DNA from 3 places in the Lentzea sp. NPDC004789 genome. Region 3 is predicted to be linked to each of the others. Evidence: riboswitches for the same ligand, from Rfam matches in the RefSeq annotation. Region 3 holds a riboswitch; each other region holds the start of a gene.
What was found. A riboswitch is a leader RNA that binds a small molecule or an ion and turns the genes downstream of it on or off. The one in region 3 is predicted to bind cobalamin.
Positions count from the first base shown of each region.

Region 1: linked by a shared signal. The riboswitch ahead of ACWEIJ_RS06350 (ribonucleoside-diphosphate reductase subunit alpha) and the one ahead of cobN (cobaltochelatase subunit CobN) in region 3 are both predicted to bind cobalamin.
Region 2: linked by a shared signal. The riboswitch ahead of ACWEIJ_RS11730 (FecCD family ABC transporter permease) and the one ahead of cobN (cobaltochelatase subunit CobN) in region 3 are both predicted to bind cobalamin.

Region 1 covers NZ_JBSGBE010000002.1:463,198-465,456, reverse strand. The annotation lists gene ACWEIJ_RS06350 (ribonucleoside-diphosphate reductase subunit alpha) at 1-1,530, opposite strand, end outside; cobalamin riboswitch at 1,627-1,837, opposite strand; gene ACWEIJ_RS06345 (LysE/ArgO family amino acid transporter) at 2,035-2,259, opposite strand, start outside.
Region 2 covers NZ_JBSGBE010000004.1:271,012-273,270, reverse strand. The annotation lists gene ACWEIJ_RS11735 (ABC transporter ATP-binding protein) at 1-153, opposite strand, end outside; gene ACWEIJ_RS11730 (FecCD family ABC transporter permease) at 153-1,175, opposite strand; cobalamin riboswitch at 1,210-1,347, opposite strand; gene ACWEIJ_RS11725 (hypothetical protein) at 1,374-1,856, shown strand; gene ACWEIJ_RS11720 (hypothetical protein) at 1,864-2,259, opposite strand, start outside.
Region 3 covers NZ_JBSGBE010000015.1:174,503-176,761, reverse strand. The annotation lists gene cobN (cobaltochelatase subunit CobN) at 1-1,164, opposite strand, end outside; cobalamin riboswitch at 1,200-1,331, opposite strand; gene ACWEIJ_RS30670 (hypothetical protein) at 1,340-2,259, shown strand, end outside.

The sequences.
Region 1 (2,259 bases), on a different contig from region 3:
CAGGTGCGAGAACCGCCTCGCGATGCGCTTCTTACCGTGCTCGTCGTATAGATCGTCGTAGGTGAATGGAAGTGTGGGATCACCGGCCCCGAGGATGCGACCGCTTTGCGCATCGCGTCGGACTCCCCGCCCGGAGGCCCACCTGATCTGACGGTAGTTGTCGCTGTTCCTGTCCCCCTCCCAGTAGTGGATTTCGCGTGAGGACAGGTAGTCCCGCAGGAAGTCGAGGTGGACATCCAGCTCCGGGTTGCCGGAAACACCCCACTCCAGGCCGTTCTTCGCCAGATGCCCGTCACCCAGCAGGATCCCGTACAGCCGGGCGTCGTCGTCGGTGAGACCAGGAACCGGCACGATCTCCCTGGGGATCACCTGCGCTACGTAGTCGCCCTTCTCCAGTTGTCCGGCTTCGACCCAATCGGGTCGTACCTTGCCGTTGGCCAGCCACTTGAGTGTTCGGCTGTCGGCCTGTTCCAGCGGCACGCCCTTGATGGCGTAGAACGGGTGCCCGGCAGTGACTTTCAACGTCTCGACGGAGTGTTTGACTTTCACCTCGACCATCGGGTCGGTCTGGTCGTAGGACATGACGTCGGTGACTTCGCGGTAGTTGCCGCTGACGCCGAGAACGAGGTCGCCGGCCCGGACGTCCTTGACCGGCTTGGCTCCGTCGGCGGTGTAGACACCGGTTTCCGGCGCGAAGCACTGGTTGACCGCGACCGCGGTGTCGTTGGCGACCTTGAGGAACGGCACGACGCCCTGCGACTTGCCGTTGGTGCCCTTGATGTGCGCGCCGATCCCGCGCACCGGCGTCCAGTCGTTGCCGAGACCACCGGCGAACTTGCTCAGCAGCGCGTTGTTGCCGATGCCGTGGAAGATCGCGGCGAGATCGTCGTCCACAGTGGTCAGGAAGCACGACGACAGCTGCGGGCGCGTGGTGCCCGAGTTGAACAGCGTCGGGGTCGAGCACATGAAGTCGAACGACGAGAGCAGCTCGTAGAACTCGATCGCGCGGGCGTCGCGGTCGTCCTCGCCGAGCGCCAGGCCCATGGCGACTCGCAGGAAGAACGCCTGCGGCAGCTCGTAGCGGCGGCCGTCGTGGTGCAGGAAGTAGCGGTCGTACAGCGTCTGCAGGCCCAGGAACTGGAAGTTCAGGTCGCGTTCCGGTCGCAGCGCCGCACCCAGGCGGGCCAGGTCGAAGTCCTCCAGGCGCGGGTCGAGCTGGCCGAGCTCGACGCCGTGGCGGACGAACGCCGCGAAGTACGACGGGTAGCGCTCGGTCATCTCGGCGTGCGACAGCGGCTCGCCGCAGGCCTCGGCACGCAGCCTGTCCAGCAACAACCGGGCGCTGACGAACGAGTAGTCCGGGTCCTGCTCGACCATCGCGCGGGCGGCCATGATCGGCGCCAGGGCGAGCTCGGCGTCGGTGATGCCGTCGTAGAGGTTCCGCTTGGTCTCGGCCAGCACGGCCTCGGCCGACGCGTTGGGCAGGTCGGCACACGCTTCCTGGATGACCACTGAAAGGCGGTCGGGCACGCTCTCTCCTCGCGAGCTGGGCCGGAGGAAGTGCGGGCGCGCGCCACCGAGGGCACACAGCCGCCCTCCCTCGGGGCACCGTGTCGTGCGCGCAGGCTTGCGCGCACACCGGTGGCAGGTCTTCGGACTCGTGGGCGTGTTCCTCGCGCCTACCGGCCGTCGCTTCCCAGGTCTCGCGACCCAGTGCTTCGTTGACGGCTTTCGTTCCCACTCACCGCTGCGGGGCAGTCCCGGACTTGCACCGGGTTCCCTCTTGCCTCACCGGCCCGTTGCTCCAGGGCGGTGAACCACCAGCGCGGCAGATACTACATGTGGGGGTGGGGTCTGGATCACCACCCAACATGCGCGTGTCGTGGGTTATGGTCGGCCACGTGGGTGATCATCATCGGAAAGTCCTCGCGGGTGCTCTCGTCAGTGCGGTGCTCGCTTCGGCGTCCCTCGGAGCCGGTGCCGCGGCACCTGTGACGAGCGGGGTGCTGGCCGTGGCGGCGGTGCTGGTGATGATCACCACCCGGCGAGCAGGGTCACCCCGAGAGTGATCATCACGGCGGCGATCACGCCGTCCAGCACCCGCCACGACCGAGGCTTCGCGAACCACGGGCTCAGCAGCCGCGCGCCGAACCCGAGCGCGACGAACCAGGTGACGCTCGCGGCCACCGCGCCGACCCCGAACAGCCAACGCCCGGCCGCGATCGAGCCGAGCAGCAGCACCGTGTCGAGGTAGACGTG
Region 2 (2,259 bases), on a different contig from region 3:
GGCGTCGGGCTTCAGGGCGCGGTAGACGCACCGCAGCGTGGTCGACTTGCCGCTGCCGTTCGGGCCGACGATGCCGACGACCTCGGCCGAGGCGTTGAGCGTGATGTCCGCGACGATCCCGCGGACCGTGACGCCGGTGAGCTCGACGCGCATCAACGTCCCCCGAACACGTAGCTCTTGCGGCGCATGAGGAAGATGAAGCACGGCACGCCGATCGCGGCCGTGATGACGCCCAGCGGCAGCTCTTCCGGTGCCGCGAGCAGGCGGGCGGCCACGTCGACCCAGACGAGGAACGACGCCCCGGCCAGGGGTGCGAGCGGCAGCACCCTGCGGTGGTCCGCGCCCACGACCATGCGCGTGAGGTGCGGCAGCATGAGCCCGACGAAGCCCACCGCGCCGCTGACCGCCACCAGCACACCGGTGATCGCCGCGGTGACCACGAACAGCTGTGTGCGGAACCGGTCGACCTCGACACCCAGCGTGGTCGCCGTCTCGTCGCCCATCGCCAGCGCGTTCAACGGCCGCGCCTTGGTGAGCAGGTGGACGATCCCCAGCACCGTCACCGAGGTGGCCACGGGCAACGACTTCCAGTCCGCTCCGCCCAGGCTGCCGAGCAACCAGAACATCGCCGCCCGTGCCGCTTCCCCGCGTGGCGCCTGGAACACCAGCAGCATCGCCACGGCCGAGAACCCGTACGCCAGCGCGGTTCCGGTCAGCACCAGCCGCAACGGTGTGAGCCCTCGACTCGTGCGCGCGGTGAGGTAGACCAGCGCGGTGGCACCGAGTCCGGTCAGGAACGCCCCGGTCGACAGCGCGTAGACGCCGAACCCGGACAACACGCCGAGCGTCGCCACCGCCGTCGCGCCGACGCTCGCGCCCGACGAGATCCCGAGCACGTAAGGGTCTGCGAGCGCGTTGCGGACCATCGCCTGGATCGCGACGCCGACCGTGCTCAGCCCGGCTCCGACGACCGCTGCCAGCAGGACGCGCGGCAACCGGATGTCCCACACGATGTGGTACTGCCCGGCGAGGTCCGCGGGGATCGTGCCGCCGGTGACGGCCGCCTGCAGCAGGTCGACCGTGACGCCGAACGGGATGGAGACGGGGCCGAGCGCAACGCCCGCCACGATGCTGACGGCGAGCACGCCGACGAGCGCGCTGATCTTCGCGATCACTGACAGCCCTTCCCGCAGTCCACGGCAGGAGTTCCCGGATGGAAAGCCGTGTGCGGGTGTTCGGGCTCGTCCCTGCAGAGGTGGGACCTACCGTTGCGGGTCAGCGCCGGACTTCGACCGGTCTTCCCCCGTGCACGACCCGCTCACCCTAACCCACACATCACTGCACAAATGCACCGCGAGATGCGTCTAACAGGCATGGGGAGCGGGGACAAGAGACGGCTGCGGCGCCAGCGGCAACGGGGCGGCCGGGACACGGAGCAGAAGAACAGCCCCGCCTTCATCGCGTTCGCCCTGCTCGTCACCGGATTCCAGACCGGTGCCATCTGGGCCGAGGAGATCCCGGCAGCGCTGGACCGGCTCTACTGCACGCCGGAGTTCTGCCTGACGCTGCCGCAGGCGCTGATCGGCTGGGCGGTCGCGGTGGCACCGCTGCTGGTGCTGCTCTGGCGCCGCGACGTGGCGATCTACCTCGGCGCGTTCCTGGCCGGTCTGATGGGCATGCTGCTCATCGCGTCCGACGGCAACTGGGTGGTGCCCCAAGCGTTCTTCGGGGTGGGGCTGGTGTTCATGCCGATCAGCCTTGGACTCTCCCGCCTGGCCAAGCCCGGCTGGCGTGCCGTGGCGGTGGCCGGCCAGCACTGGTTGCTGCTGGCCGGCCTCGTCCTCTGGCTGGCCTGACCTCCGGCTACGAGGAGCCTCCCCCGCCGAAGCCGGGTTCGAGACGGCGGAAGTACTCCATGCAGTTGGCCATCTGGTGCTCGACCAGGCCGAACTTCGGGATGTCGTGCGGTTCGAGCATCGCGAGCACGTCGACGGACTCGGTCGCCTTCTCGCCGGGCACGAGGACCTCGGCCCGGTCGCCGGGAAACCTCGACACCTTGTACCCGACGTGCCACACGTCCCGCCGGGAACCCTTGACCAGGACCTTCCACGGCGGGCTGTGCTGCTCGGGGTTCTCCAGCTCACCGCGGATCTTGAGCAGGGCGTCGAACACGGACTCACCGGTGGACATCTTGCGGCCGAACGGACCGTAGACCGCCATCGTGATCTCTTTCATGGTCCGCGCCTGCCACACGACGCG
Region 3 (2,259 bases):
GATCAGCGCGTGGATCAGCGCGTCGCCGTCCAGCTCGTCGACGCCGGGCAGCTCGGTGCCGATGTCGTAACCGTGCTCCCGCATGGCCTTCAGCAACCGCACGGTCGACGCCGGCGTGTCCAGGCCGACCGCGTTGCCGATCCTGCTGTGCTTGGTCGGGTACGCCGACAACATGACCGCGATCCTGCGGTCCTCCACCGGGATGTGGCGCAGCTTGCCGTGCCGGACCGCGATGCCCGCGACGCGCAGCGCCCGTTCGGGATCGGCCACGTACACGGTGAGCCCGTCGGAGTCGATCTCCTTGAACGAGAACGGAACCGTGATGATCCGCCCGTCGAACTCGGGGATCGCCACCTGCGTCGCGGTGTCCAAAGGAGACAGTCCGTCGTCGTTGGAGTCCCACGACTCGCGGCTGGAGGTGAGGCACAACCCCTGCAGGATCGGCACGTCCAGCGCGGCGAGCGCCCCGACGTCCCACGCGTCGTCGTCCCCACCGGCACTCGCCTTGGCGGGGTTCGTGCCACCGGCCGCCAGCACCGTGACGATCAGCGCGTCCGCCTGCCCGAGCGTCTCCAGCAGCTCGGGCTCGGCGGTGCGCAACGACGAGCAGTAGACCGGCAGCGGCCTGCCGCCCTTGGCCTCGATCGCGTCGCACAACGCGTGCACGAACGCCGTGTTCCCCGCGACGTGGTGCGCCCGGTAGTAGAGCACCGCGACCGTCGGGCCTTCGTTCGACGGCTCGCGCTCCAGCACACCCCAGGTCGGCGTGGCCTGCGGCGTGGCGAACCCGTGCCCGGTCAGCAGAATCGTGTCTTCGAGGAACTTGTGCAGCTCGGCGAGGTTCGCGGCCCCACCGTGCGCCAGGTAGAGGTGCGCCTCGGCGCACACGCCGCCGGGCACCGTCGACAGCTCCATCAGCGCCGCGTCGGGCTGCTGCTCACCGCCCAGCACCACCACGGGCAACCCGCTGGCCAGCAGCCAGTCGAGCCCTTCCTCCCACATCCGGCGCCCACCGAGAATGCGCACCACGACCAGGTTGACGTCCTGGACGAGCGCGGGCAGGTCGTCGGCCGTGAGCCGCGCGGGGTTGCCGAGCCGGTACTCGGCACCACTCGCCCGAGCCGACAGCAGGTCGGTGTCGGAGGTCGACAGCAGCAGGATCACGCAGGCTCCATCCCTCGTGGGGTCCTCGCCCCAGGTTGCGGGTGACAGGCGAAGCGGAGTTCCTGACTCCCAGCTGCCGCTGGTCACAGTGGCGGGACCGCGCCGGATTCACACCGGCTTCCTCCTGCGCTTCGTCGTTCGGGCTCACCCTAACCGGCGGGTTACAGTCCGACCTATGCGTACTCACCCGGATGCCTGCCCAGGCGCCGTCGAGCTGCACCAGGCGGCCGACGGCGGTCTCGCGCGCATCCGGGTCCCCGGCGGCACTCTTTCCGCTGCTCAGTGGGACGCGGTCCGGGTCGCGGCGCTGGAACTCGGCAACGGCTCGCTGGAGCTGACCTCGCGGGCGAACCTCCAGATCAGGGGCCTCGCGGACGGCGTCGAGCTGGGTGCGCGCCTGCGTGCCGCGGGCCTGCTGCCCTCCGACACGCACGAACGCATCCGCAACGTCATCGCCGCGCCGCTGGAGGACAACCAGGCGCTGGTCGACGCACTGGACGCGGCCCTGTGCGCGGACCCGGCGCTGGCCGCGCTGCCAGGGCGTTTCCTCGTCACGGTCGGACTGTCGGTGAGTGGGCTCGGGGGCGACTTCGGGCTGGTCAGCGACGTCGAGGCGGACCGGGACGGCGACAGCGGGCCGGTCGGCGACGCAGCCCCGCCTCGCACCGCCCTCCTCCTCGCCGGTACCGATACAGGTGTCCGCGTCACCGACCCCGTCGACGCCCTGATCACCGCCGCCCGCCTCTTCCAGGAGATGCGCGGCACGGCCTGGCGCCTGTCCGAAGTGGACGACGGTGTGCGAAAGATCACCGAGCACTTCGGCGCCACCGATGCCCCGCGGATCACCCCGGCTGTGACACCGGTCGCACCTTCGGCTTCGACGCCGGGCGTTCCGCTGGGCCGCCTCGACGCCCACCAGCTCCCCGGTGTCCCGATCCGGCTGACCCCGTGGCGCAGCCTGGTCGTGCCCGCGGGCACCGACGTCTCCGGCCTGATCACCGACCCCGCCTCGCCCTGGCACGGCGTGAGCGCGTGCACCGGCCGCCCCGGCTGCGTCAAGTCGCTGTCCGACGTGCGCGCCGACGTCCACGCCTG